One region of the Bradyrhizobium sp. CCBAU 45394 genome, then DNA from elsewhere that is predicted to be linked to it. Evidence: riboswitches for the same ligand, from Rfam matches in the RefSeq annotation. Region 1 holds a riboswitch; each other region holds the start of a gene.
The links. Region 1 has a riboswitch for S-adenosylmethionine ahead of WN73_RS36120 (O-succinylhomoserine sulfhydrylase). Riboswitches for the same ligand answer to the same signal wherever they lie in the genome.
Positions count from the first base shown of each region.

Region 2: it holds a riboswitch for S-adenosylmethionine, as region 1 does, so the genes downstream of both, WN73_RS03505 (metallophosphoesterase family protein) here and WN73_RS36120 (O-succinylhomoserine sulfhydrylase) in region 1, are expected to answer to the same signal.
Region 3: it holds a riboswitch for S-adenosylmethionine, as region 1 does, so the genes downstream of both, metX (homoserine O-acetyltransferase MetX) here and WN73_RS36120 (O-succinylhomoserine sulfhydrylase) in region 1, are expected to answer to the same signal.

Region 1 is NZ_LBIX01000175.1:174,273-178,592, reverse strand. It holds gene WN73_RS36130 (SGNH/GDSL hydrolase family protein) at 1-322, shown strand, start outside; gene WN73_RS36125 (SGNH/GDSL hydrolase family protein) at 335-1,327, shown strand; gene WN73_RS36120 (O-succinylhomoserine sulfhydrylase) at 1,454-2,641, opposite strand; SAM riboswitch at 2,716-2,795, opposite strand; gene WN73_RS36115 (2'-deoxycytidine 5'-triphosphate deaminase) at 2,876-4,012, shown strand; gene WN73_RS36110 (hypothetical protein) at 4,205-4,320, shown strand, end outside.
Region 2 is NZ_LBIX01000004.1:585,479-589,798, reverse strand. It holds gene WN73_RS03515 (MFS transporter) at 1-170, shown strand, start outside; gene WN73_RS03510 (carboxylesterase/lipase family protein) at 188-1,696, shown strand; SAM riboswitch at 1,720-1,798, shown strand; gene WN73_RS03505 (metallophosphoesterase family protein) at 1,846-2,592, shown strand; gene WN73_RS03500 (hypothetical protein) at 2,673-2,831, shown strand; gene WN73_RS03495 (aspartate/glutamate racemase family protein) at 2,877-3,605, opposite strand; gene WN73_RS03490 (transporter substrate-binding domain-containing protein) at 3,821-4,320, opposite strand, start outside.
Region 3 is NZ_LBIX01000012.1:103,020-107,339, forward strand. It holds gene WN73_RS07660 (prephenate/arogenate dehydrogenase family protein) at 1-934, opposite strand, end outside; gene WN73_RS07665 (pyridoxal phosphate-dependent aminotransferase) at 931-2,028, opposite strand; gene WN73_RS07670 (chorismate mutase) at 2,061-2,909, opposite strand; SAM riboswitch at 3,113-3,192, shown strand; gene metX (homoserine O-acetyltransferase MetX) at 3,284-4,320, shown strand, end outside.

The DNA.
Region 1 (4,320 bases):
GGTGACCGGAGGGGTTTCCGCATTGCAAAATGCAGGGGCTGACGTCGTGTTGATGAACTTGCAGTACAGCCCGCGTACCGAAACCATGATCTCGGTGCCGCCCTATCTCGACAATATGCGGGTGGTGGCACAGGAGCACGACATCCCGCTGTTCGACCGTTTCGCGATCATGCGGCAGTGGAATGATCAGGGTCAGTTCGACCTGTTCAGCCCGTCCCGCGGGCCTGAGCTCGCGAAACAGGTCCACGATTGCCTTGGCCGGGCGTTGGCACAGTTCGTGATCGACGCAGCCCATCTGGGGCCGGCCCAGCAGCAAAATTGAGGTCTAGTGTTAATGAGTTCTATCCGCCCTTTTTGCCTGACGGCATGGCTGGCAGCACCCGTGGCGGCGGCGCTGCTGTTGCTGACTCCTGTTTCGCAGTCGCGCGCGCAGGCGCAGGCCGCGCAGGCAACGCCCGCGCCCGCGCAGGCCGCTAATCCCGCTCCGGCATCGCCCTCCCAGACCACCGTCGCCGCGACATCTCCCGAACAGCGCGGCATCACCGCGCGCGCCATCGACAAGGTGAAGCAGGTCGCGAAATCCGCCGGTGACGTCTTCAACCGCGTCCCCTGCCTGCCGCCGAAGGGCGGCGCGAAGGCGATGGGCTCGCTGCCGCATGTCGCGGGCAAGCTCGTCGCCGGCAAGCCTGTCGTGATCGTCGCGTTCGGCTCGTCGTCGACCGCCGGCTACGGCGCAAGCTCGCCCGATTTCAACTATCCGAACCGTCTTGCGGCGCAGCTGCGCCGGCAATATCCGACCGCGGACATCACCGTCATCAATGCCGGCGTCGGCGGCGAGGACGCGCCCGAGATGATGAAGCGCCTCCAGAAGGAGGTGATCGACGTGCATCCGGACATGGTGATCTGGCAGGTCGGCACCAACGCCGTGCTGCGCAATCTCGATCCCGGCGACACCGCCAAGATGGTCGAGGACGGCATCGCCCGCATCCAGGCCGCCGGCGGCGCCGATATCGTGCTCGTCGATCCGCAATATTCGCCGGCCGTCAACCAGCGCAAGGAGAGTGCCGGCAAGATGGTGAAGCTGCTCGGCAAGGTCGCTGAGCTCCGTCACGTCGGCATCTTCCCGCGCTTCGAGGTGATGCGCGACTGGCACGAGAATCAATCGATCCCGGTCGAGAGCTTCGTGATCGCCGACGGCCTGCATATGAACGATTGGGGCTATGCCTGCTTCGCCCAGCTCCTCGGCGACGACATCATCCGCTCCGTCGGCCAGATCAAGCTCGGGGTCAACGTGCCCGGGGACGTGCGGGCGTACCGGCCGATGTAGTTCGGCTGCGTAGCCGTAGGGTGGGCAAAGGCGCGCTCTTCGCGCGCCGTGCCCACCATCTATCGCCAGCTCGGTGGTGAATGGTGGGCACGCTTCGCTTTGCCCACCCTACGGAGCTCGATCGCCTCACGCCCTCTCCAGCGCCGCCGTCAGATCCTCGATCAGATCGTCCGCATGCTCCAGCCCCGCGGAGAAGCGGATGAAGCCCTCGCTGATGCCGAGCGCGGCGCGGTCTTCCGGCTTCAGGCGCTGATGCGTCGTGGTCGCCGGATGGGTGACGAGGCTCTTGGCGTCGCCGAGATTGTTCGAGATCTTCGCAAGCTTGAGCTCGTTGAGCACGCGGAACGCGGCCGCCTTGCCGCCCTTGACCTCGAAGCCGACCAGCGTCGAGCCGCCGCGCATCTGCTTCTTCACGAGCGCTGCCTGCGGATGATCGGCGCGGCCGGGATAGATCAATCGCGAGATCTTCGGATGGCCGGCCAGCACTTCCGCAACGCGTGCCGCGGTGTCGGTCTGCGCGCGCACGCGCACGGCCAGCGTCTCCAGGCCCTTGAGCAAGACCCAGGCGTTGAACGGCGAGATCGACGGCCCGGTCTGGCGCATGAAATTGTGGAGGTGCTCGGCGACGAAGGCTTCCGACGACAGGATGATGCCGCCGAGGCAGCGGCCCTGGCCGTCGATGTGCTTGGTCGCGGAATAGACCACGACGTCGGCCCCTAGCGCGAGCGGGCTCTGCCAGATCGGCGTCGCAAACACGTTGTCGACGACGAGCCGCGCGCCGCCCTTGTGCGCGATCTCGGCGATGCCGGGGATGTCGAGCACGTCGAGCGTCGGGTTGGTCGGGCTCTCCAGGAAGAACGTCTTGGTGTTCGGCCGCAAGGCCCGCTGCCACTGGTCGAGATCGAGGCCGTCGACCAGCGTGGTTTCGATGCCGTAGCGCGGCAACAGATCCTGAATGACGTAGAGGCACGAGCCGAACAGCGCGCGGGAGGCGACCACGTGGTCGCCGGTCTTCAGCGGCGCCAGGATCGCGGTCGTCACCGCGGCCATGCCGGTCGCCGCCGAACGCGCCGCTTCGGCGCCTTCTAGCTCGATCATGCGGCGCTCGAACATCGAGATGGTCGGGTTCGAATAACGCGAATAGATGAAGCCGGGATCCTCGCCCTTGAACCGCGCCTCGCACTCCTCGGCGCTGTTGTAGACGTAGCCCTGGGTCAGGAACAGCGCCTCCGACGTCTCGCCGAATTGCGAGCGCAGGGTGCCGGAATGGACCAGGCGGGTTTCGGGACGGTAAGTGGCAGGCGACTTCGACATAGGTACCTCCGACATGACCGTCTCGTCGAAAACGGTCACAAAAAAACCGGCCTGGATATATCCACGGGCCGGGATCACAGAGGTCCCCGGCCTGTTTAGCGACTTATTTAACGTGGCTGCAAGCCGGCCGGCTCAAATCACCACGGGATAAGTGATGCTCATATTCCGCAATGGCCTTTCCGTCAAGGCGTCCATCGGATAGCCGTAAAAGGCTAGTATTTCCCGCACGTCCGGATGCGTTTGACCCCTGACGAGGACCCCCGGTTGAGCTTCACGATCGCCGCCGACGCCAATGGTATCCTGCCCGACCGCATGATCGCGGCGATGGCGGAGGCGGGCCTCATCCTGCCCGCATACGATTTCGTCGAAAGCCAGATCCAGCCGGCGAGCCTCGACCTCCGCCTCGGAGACATCGCCTATCGCGTCCGCGCCAGCTTCCTGCCTGGTCCCGGCGCCACGGTGGCCGAGCGCATCGACGAATTGAAGCTGCACGAGTTCAGCCTTGCCGACGGCGCGGTGCTGGAAACCAACTGCGTCTACATCGTGCCGCTGCTCGAGAGCCTGGCGCTGCCGCCGGAGATCGTCGCGGCTGCGAACCCCAAGAGCTCCACCGGCCGGCTCGACGTCTTCACCCGCGTGATCGCCGACGGCACCCGCCGCTTCGACATGATCGGCGCCGGCTATCACGGCCCGCTCTATGCCGAGATCAGCCCGAAGACATTTCCGGTGCTGGTGCGCGAGGGCTCGCGCCTGTCGCAGGTGCGCTTCCGCACCGGTGACGCCATCCTCAATGCCGACGAGCTCGATGCGCTGCATGCGTCCGAGCGCCTTGTCGACATCGACGATGCCGATCTGGCCGGCGGCGTCGCCGTCTCCGTCGATCTCTCCGGCGAGAAGGCGAGCGGCTTCGTCGGCTACCGTGCCAAGCGCCACACCGGCGTCGTCGATGTCGATCGCCGCTCCGGCTATTCCGTCGAGGACTTCTGGGAGCCGATCTCGGCCCGGCCCGACGGCAGCCTGATCCTCGATCCCGGCGAGTTCTACATCCTCGCCTCGAAAGAGGCCGTGCAGGTGCCACCCGACTTTGCAGCCGAGATGGTGCCGTTTGATCCGCTGGTCGGCGAATTCCGCGTGCACTATGCCGGCTTCTTCGATCCCGGCTTCGGCTATGCCGGTGCCGGCGGGTTGGGATCGCGCGCCGTGCTGGAGGTGCGCTCGCGCGAGGTGCCGTTCATCCTCGAGCACGGCCAGATCGTCGGCCGCCTCGTCTACGAGAAGATGCTCGCCCGCCCCGACGCGATGTACGGCCAGCGCATCGGCTCGAACTACCAGGCGCAGGGCTTGAAGCTCTCGAAACATTTTCGGGTGTAGCGACATCTCCAACTGTCATGCCCCGGCTCGACCGGGGCATCCAGTACGCCGCGGCGTCTCGATTCAATCATAACTGTCTCTGGAATACTGGATCGCCCGGTCTTCGCCGGGCGATGACACCGAGTCTGTGGCTGGTTGCGCCGCCCCAGCCGCGATGACACACTCCCGTAAAACAACAAGCCGGGAGCGAACATGACCGCCGCAGCTGACTCCGCGCAGGAAGCCCAATGGAAGCGCTGGCGCGCGGTCGCCGATCTCTATCACGCCTATTTCACCGGCCTTATCCTCACCGTCGTCACGCGGCGCGG
Region 2 (4,320 bases), on a different contig from region 1:
CCGGCTTCACGCCGCTGGTGAGCGCGAGCCTGGTCGGGGAGGGGCCGAACGGCTGGGTCCCCGTCGCGATCTTCGTCGCCTGCTGCTGCGTGATCTCGGCAGCCGCTGCGGCGACGGCGCGCGAAACCCACACCGTCGACATCGCCGATCTCGGCAAGCGGCGCGCTTGAGTGAAGACGAGGCACGCATGCTGACCAGCGCAGTTCAGACCACGAGTGGCCCCGTCGTCGGCACCACGCAGGCCGGTATGCGTGCCTTCAAGGGCGTGCCGTTCGCAACCGCGCCGCGCTTTGCCAAGGCAATGCCGCCGAAAGCGTGGACGGAGCCGCTCCGCTGCACGGGCTACGGCGCTTACGCGCCGCAGCCGGGCCATCTCGATCATGCGGACGAGGCTGCCTGTCTCAGCCTGAACATCTGGACGCCGGCAGAGGCCGATCGGCCGCTGCCGGTGCTGGTCTTCATCCATGGCGGCGCCTTCGTCACCGGCGGCGGCGCCGACTATGACGGCGCATTCCTCGCCGCGCACGGTCCGGCGGTGATCGTCACCATCAACTACCGGCTCGGCCCGCTCGGATTCCTGCAATTGCATCGCCTTGGGCTCGGCGAGGCCAACAACCTCGCGATCTCGGATTCGCTCGCCGCCCTCGACTGGGTGCGCGCCAATATCGCGGATTTCGGCGGCGATCCTGACGCGATCACGCTGTCCGGCCAGTCGGCCGGCGCCTCGATGGTGATCGCGCTCGCAACCCTGCCGCAGGCCAGAGGCAAGTTCATTCGCGCCCTCGCGCTCAGCGCGCCCGGGCGGAACATCATGAGCGCCGATCATGCCGACGACGTTGCACGCCGCGTGCTTGCCGAGCTCGAATTAGCGTACGACCCAACCGCGATTGCCTCTTTGCCACTGCCAAAGCTCTTCGCGGCGGTGGAGCGCGTCAGTCGCGGGCTTGCGGACGAGACCGAACAAGGCACCGTGTTCGGCCCGGTGCTCGACGGAATCGTGATTCCGCGCGAGCCGCGGGACGTCTTCGCCGAAGGAACCTTGCGCGACATTCCGCTCTGGCTCGGCTCCTGCCGCGACGAGATGGTGATGTTCCTGAAGAGCACGCCGCCGGCCGCGATGATCCGCACCACCGAACGACAAGTGCGCGCCGCAGTCGGCGATGCCGGCTGGCAACGTCTGCTGGCGTATTACCGCGCCACAGCGCGCGTCGACGAGGATCCGTACGAGGCGCTGCTGTCCGACGCGTTCTGGCATCGCCCCATGGCAGATCTTGCGCGGCTTCATGCCGCGGCTGGCGGCGCGGTGTGGCTGAGCCGGTTCGACCATCGCCCGGCGCTGGAGCCGTTCCTGTCGCAGGGGCCGACCCACGGTGCCGACAATGCCTGCCTCTGGGCGCACCCGCCGGATTTCATCGACCGCCCGATCCTGAAGCGCAAGGGCGGGCCGATGACGCCCGAGGATATCGAGGTCGCCGCGCGGTTTCAGGCAAGCGTGCTGCGCTTCGTCACATCCGGCGCGCCCGACATCGCGGAAGCCTGGCCGCGGTTCGAGCCGGCCAAGGAGCCGCTCGCAATCTTCGGCCAGCCGTTCCACATTGTGCCTCTCAATGAAGGCGTGCGCTCCCGCCTGTGGGCGGAGCTGTCGGCCCAACGCGGCGCGCCGCAGGCTCCGGCCGCGCGAGCGAAGATCGGTTGATCGCAGCACCTTGGTCATGTAAGCGTTCGTCCAGCGCCGATTTGATCCTCAGCTTGCGGGCGCTTCTAAAAATGCAGCTAAAGAGACCCGCTATCCCTGCATCGTCCCGCATTGGGTGAATCGTCGGCCATCTCGAATGGAGAGGCCAAGTGAAATTTGCTGCCATCGCGGATGTGCACGGAAATCGTCCGGCGCTCGAAGCCGTCCTTGCGGACATTGCTGCGCTCGGCATCAACGAGGTCGTGAACCTGGGCGACCATGTTAGCGGTCCGCTCGAAGCGGCCCGAACGGCTGACCTGCTGATGGAGCGAGGCTTTCCGTCCATCAAGGGCGATCAGGACCGCATTCTCGTGGAGCTGTGGCAGGCCGGCACATCGGCGCGCAGCGATTTCCGAGAGCTCGAACGCAAGCATTTCGAGTGGATGGCAAGCATGCCGTCCACGCTCATGTATAGGGGGCGGGCGTTCCTGTGCCATGGATCGCCAGGGAATGATGCTGCGTTCTGGCTCGACCACATCGCGGGCGACGGCTGCCCGCGTCCGAGCCGGATTGATTCTATTGAGGCCGGCGCCGAGGGGATCGACGCCGAGATCATCCTGTGCGCACACACGCACATTCCGCGCGTGGTGCGTCTGAAGGATGGCCGGCTGGTCGTCAATCCCGGCAGCGTTGGATTGCCCGGTTACGACGGGAAGATGCCCGTTCCCTACGTGGTCGAGGTCGGCACCCCTCATGCGTGTTACGCAATTCTGGAGCATGCCAACAGAGGCTGGTCCGCGACGCTCCGCTACGTGGCCTACGACACCACGGCCATGGCAGCATTGGCGCGGGCCAGGGGAATGCTCACCTGGGCGAGCGCGATTGCAACGGGCTGGGTGCAGCGGGATCACCTGTAATCTGCTTCACACGCGAATGCGCCGAGTAACGCTAGATGAAGTGAGGCCTCGCTTCCGCGCGGCCCGCTTCGGAGCTGGCGATGATTGCTGCACTGGCAAGAGCAATATCCCGCGCGACGGGAACCAATGTCGATGTCGAGACTCTGAAAGTCGTCGTCATCTTCTCGGGAGCGGGCCTGCTGCTCTCACTCGTTGCTGCAATGATCTACGGACAGGCTGTCAACGCCGCCTTATTTTAGGCTCGTGCGCGTTCATCGCGCGCCTCGCCGCCTGTCCCGGCTGGTTCAGCGCAGGAACGGCACAGGATGGGCCGCGCGATGGAAGAAGTTGATCAGGGTGTTGATGTCGAACACCGGCAGACCCGACACCTCGGCGACGTCCCGCGAGAATGGGCACATGTTGGTGCACTCGAACAGGATCGCGCCGGGATTTTTGCAGGACGCCATGAAGGCTTCCGTCATCTCGATCATCTCGGCGCGCAGCACGTCAGTGTCCAGCTCTTCGCGGCCGAGAATGTAGGTTGCGGGAAACTGCGCATCGGGCTTCATGCCCTGGATTTGAACGAGAATGTCGTCCGGCGACCAGCCGACGCCGCGGAAGTGCCCTTCGTTCATGTGGTGGCCGCGTTCGGTGAAGATGCCGATGACCTTGCCGGGCGGCAGCATGGCGTGGATCAGCGGCGCCTGGATCAGGCTCGAGGTGAAGACCGGGATGTTCACGGCAGCCGCGAGCTGCTTCTGGAACGGCGCGAGGAAGCCGCAACTCGTCGTTATCGCTTTGACGCCGTCGGCTTCCAATTCGCGGGCCGCGGCGATGAACGGCTCGAGCAGGGTCGGATCGGGCTGGTCGCCCATGATCCTTGTGGCGTGCGCGCCGCGCACGATCTTGTAGCGCACCGGGAAGTCGTAGGAGAGCGCGTTGCCGATGTCGCCGCGCGGGCGCGGGAAGCGGGTATCGAGCATCAGAATGCCGATCGTCTCGCCGTAATTCGTGAAGCCGCCGCGGAGTTTCATGGTTCGTCCCACCGATTCGGGATGGTCGTGGCCGGCAGTCTAATGCGTTTCGTGAAACCGGCTGAGGAGGGACTTCCGCCGTTCGCTGCGCGGCTGGCGGATCATCTCCTCTGGCGTACCGATCCCGGCCATGACGCCATCATTCATGAAGCCGACGCGGGCTCCGGTACGGCTTGAGCACCGCGAATCCCCAGACATACATCGCGGATTGGCGCTCAGAACTGCACTTCGCCGGGAATGTCGTCCGCGCCGAGACCTACGGCTTCAAAACCCTTCAACATCCATTCGCGGGTCTGGCCCAGCGAGCGGTTGTAGTCGGCCCAGGCGCTGAGGAAGTCCTTGTAGCGCCGGTCGCTTTCGGCGCGGATGCCCATGTTGGTCGGCAGCGTGAGCAGCGGACGTGGCACCGCGAGCTCACCGAGCGTCGGGTTCTTCTTCAAGGTCGCGACCGAAAGCACCGCCAGCGAAATGTTGCAGTCCGCGCGTCCGGTTGCGACGGCGAGGATCGCCTCGTTGCGCTCCTTGAAGCCGAGGATCGTCGCCTTCGGGCAATAGCGGCGCGCGATCGTCTCGTGGGTCGAGCCGATGTCGACGGCGATCTTGACCTCGGGCTTGTTCAGCTCGGCCCAGGTTTGCGGCTTGGCAAAACCCTTCTTGGTGATGACGGTGAAGGAGTGCACCAGGATGGGCGTGGAAAAGTCGATGACCAGCGAGC
Region 3 (4,320 bases), on a different contig from region 1:
ACGGCTTCTTCAGCGCCGCATGCGGCCGGCCGAAGTCCGGCGCCGCCGAATCCTGGCCGATCTCGACGATGCCGCGACGGATGGCGCGGGTGCGGGTGAAGTGGTCGAACAGCGCTTCGCCGTCGCCGCGCCGGATCGCGCGGGTGAGTTTTGCCAGATCCTCGGTGAAGGTGCCGAGCATCTCCAGCACGGCTTCCTTGTTGGCGAGGAAGACGTCGCGCCACATCGTCGGGTCGGACGCCGCGATGCGGGTGAAGTCGCGGAAGCCGCCGGCGGAGAACTTGATCACTTCCGATTCCGTCACCTGCGCCAGCTCGTCGGCGGTGCCGACGATGGTGTAGGCGATCAGATGCGGCAGATGGCTGGTGATCGCGAGCACGAGATCATGATGATCCGGCGTCATCACCTCGACCTTGGCACCCATCGCAGCCCAGAAGGCGCGCAAGCGATCGGTGGCCGACGCGTCGACGCCTTCCGGCGGGGTGAGGATGCACCAGCGGTTGATGAAGAGCTCGGCAAAGCCGGAATCCGGCCCCGAGTGCTCGGTGCCCGCCACGGGGTGCGCCGGCACGAAATGAACGGTCTTCGGCAGATGCGGCGCCATGTCCCTGACGATCGCGCCCTTCACAGAGCCGACGTCGGAGACGATCGCGCCGGGCTTCAGATGCGCGGCGATCTCCTGCGCCACCGGTCCGCAGGCGCCGACGGGAATGCAGAGGATGACGAGATCGGCATCCTTCACCGCTTCCGCATTGGTCGCCACGACCTGATCGACGATGCCGAGCTCGAGCACGCGCGCGCGCGTCTTCTCCGAGCGCGCGGTGGTGACGATCTCGCCGGCCAGGCCCTGGAGCTTCGCAGCGCGCGCGATCGAGCCGCCGATCAGGCCGAAGCCGATCAGGGCGATGCGCTGGAAGTGCGGCTGTACGCTCATTTGCCGGCCATGAAGTCGCGCAAACCGTCGACGACGAGGCGGTTGGCCTCCTCGGTGCCGATGGTCATGCGCAGGGAATGCGGCAGGCCGTAATTCTTCAATGCCCGCAGCACGAGGCCTCGCTTCGTGAGGAAGGCGTCGGCGTCGTCCGAGGTCCTGCCCCTGTCGGTCGGGAAGTGGATCAGCACGAAATTGGCGACGCTCGGCGTTACCTTCAGGCCGAGCTTGCCGATCTCTTCGGTCAGCCAGTTGCGCCAGGTCTCGGTGAACTGCTTCGACATCGCCTGATGCGCGGCGTCCTCGATCGCGGCGACCGCGGCGTACATTGCCGGCGTCGACACGTTGAACGGACCGCGGATGCGGTTGACCGCGTCGATGATGTGCTCGGGGCCGAACATCCAGCCGATGCGCAGCGCGGCGAGGCCGTGGATCTTGGAGAAGGTGTGCGTCACCACGGTGTTCTCCGTGGTGGCGACGAGCTCGATGCCCATCTCGTAATCGTTGCGCGAGACGTAGTCGCAATAGGCGGCGTCCAGCACCAGCAGCACGTGCGAGGGCAGGCCGGCGCGCAGGCGCTTGACCTCGTCGAACGGAATATAGGTGCCGGTCGGGTTGTTCGGATTGGCGAGCCACACCAGCTTCGTCTTCGGCGTCACAGCCTTGAGGATGGCGTCGACGTCGCAGGTGAGGTTCTTCTCCTGTGCGATGACGTTCCTGGCGCCGACCGCCATGGTGGCGATCGGGTAGACCAGGAAGCCGTGCGTGGTCGAGATCGCCTCGTCGCCCTGGCCGAGATAGGTGTGGGCGAGCAGGTTGAGGATCTCGTCCGAGCCGGCGCCGCAGATGATGCGGTTGGGGTCGAGGCCGAAGGTGCGGCCGATGGCTTCGCGCAGCACCCGCGAGGTGCCTTCCGGATAGTCTTCCAGATGATCTGCCACCTTCTTGAAGGCCTCGATCGCCCTGGGCGAGGGGCCGAACGGCGTCTCGTTGGCCGAGAGCTTGAACACCTTGCGGCCCGGCTCCGGCACCGGGCTCTTGCCGGGCGTGTAGGGCGCAATATCGAGAATGCCGGGGTTCGGCACGGGGCGGGACATCTTCAACTCCGGAATGGCAGGCGGCTCGTAACTTACGATTTCGACCCGGTCGGGGGCACCGTATAGCGCGTCGCGTGGCTGCCGACGAGGGCCGTGGAGCGCACCGAGGCCCCCGCCTCGATCAGGGCAGCCTTGATCTTGTCGATGCTGCTCGCGCTCGTGACCGAGACCAGCAGCGCGGCGCCATCGAAGGCGGTATCGGGCACCGCCACGATGTCGGCGAGCGGCGACAGCGCCCGCGCGATCTCGGCATTCCACCCCGAGACGCGCACGCTGAAAGTCTCCACCTCCGTCACCAGGGCACTGTCGGCGACGCGCGAGATCGCGAACACGGGCAGCGCGGCCGGATGGTCGGCACGCTCGACGAAGGGCAGCCGCGCGATGATCTTCGGTGCGCCTTCTGCTTCCAGCTCCAGCCACCACGGGGTGCGGCTGGAAGTCGCCGAGACCAGCGCCAGATCGCCCTTGGATTTCGCGACCGCCTCGACCGCGGCCTGCGCGCTGAAATGCGCGACGTAAGGCACGGTGAAGCCGAAATGGAATCGCACGGAATCGCGCATCGCGGGCTCGCTCACCGAGATGTCGGCATGCACCGCGAACGGCGCCTGCACGTAAGTGAACGTCGCGATGATGACGCGCCAGATGCTCTCGACCGTGTCGAGCGGCAGGATGCCGCGATGGCGCTCCACGATCCGCCGCATCATGTCGGCCTCGCGCGCAGGCCGGAACGCCGAGCCCACCTCCTGGGTCTGCTTCACCTGGATCAGGCGGTCGATGATGTCGCCGCGCTGCATCAGGAGGCGATGCATGCCCTCGTCGATCGCGTCGATCTCCTTGCGCAATTCCTGCAACGATGGTGGCGCGGGCGGACGTTGGGACATATCTGGCAAGTGCTGTTGAGAGGCGTTCCAATGCGGGTCCATCAGGTCGGACCCGCCGCGGTCGATGTCTTGATTAGGCAGTCGGAGCGGCGAAAGCAAAGAGAAATGCAAAGGGAAATCGGGCCTTTTCGGCTGACGCGACGGGGACGAATTTGGTCAATCAGGACCGTATCTTGACGAAAACCGTCCAAGCCGTTAAGTTTTGCCTGTTCCGTGGTCATTTGAGCCGGCCGGCTTGCAGCCACGTTAAAAAACTCGCTAAACAGGCCGGGGACGCTTCCGATCCCGGCCGAACCTATCGTTCAGGCCGGGTTTTTTATGGCCTGATGCAAGTAGCGGTCTGAAGTCCGATCGCAAACGAGGTCGATGGTCAGATGGTTGGCGTCACGTCGATATCCAATCCCGCGATCAGTGCCGATGAGCGGTCGCATGAGGTGGATCATCCGAGCTCGCTCGTCGCGCATTTCGGCGCTGATCAGCCGTTGCCGCTCGACTGCGGCATAGATCTCACCCCGTTCCAGATCGCCTACCAGACCTATGGAGAGCTCAACGCCGATCGCTCCAACGCGATCCTGATCTGCCATGCGCTGACCGGCGACCAGCATGTCGCCAATGTGCACCCCGTCACCGGCAAGCCCGGCTGGTGGGAAACCCTCGTCGGTGCGGGCCGTCCGCTCGATCCGAGCCAATACTTCATCATCTGCGCCAATGTGATCGGTGGCTGCATGGGCTCGACCGGGCCGGCCTCGATCAATCCCGCGACCGGCAAAGTGTGGGGCCTGGATTTCCCGGTCATCACCATCCCTGACATGGTTCGCGCGCAGGCGATGCTGATCGACCGGCTCGGCATCGACACGCTGTTCGCGGTGGTCGGCGGCTCGATGGGCGGCATGCAGGTGCTGCAATGGACGGCGGCCTACCCCGAGCGCGTGTATTCCGCGCTGGCAATTGCCTGCTCGACGCGGCACTCGGCGCAGAACATCGCCTTTCACGAGCTCGGTCGCCAGGCTGTGATGGCCGATCCCGACTGGCACAATGGCGGCTACGCCGATCGCGGCATCCATCCGCATCGCGGCCTTGCGGTCGCACGGATGGCGGCGCACATCACCTATCTCTCCGACGCGGCGCTGCATCGCAAGTTCGGCCGGCGCATGCAGGACCGCGACCTGCCGACCTTCTCGTTCGACGCCGACTTCCAGGTCGAGTCCTATCTGCGCTACCAGGGCTCGTCCTTTGTCGAGCGCTTCGACGCCAACTCCTATCTCTATCTGACGCGCGCGATGGACTATTTCGACATCGCCGGCGACCATGGCGGCGTGCTGGCGAAGGCGTTCGCGGGCATCAAGACGCGCTTCTGCGTGGTCTCCTTCACCAGCGACTGGCTGTTCCCGACCTCGGAATCGCGCGCGTT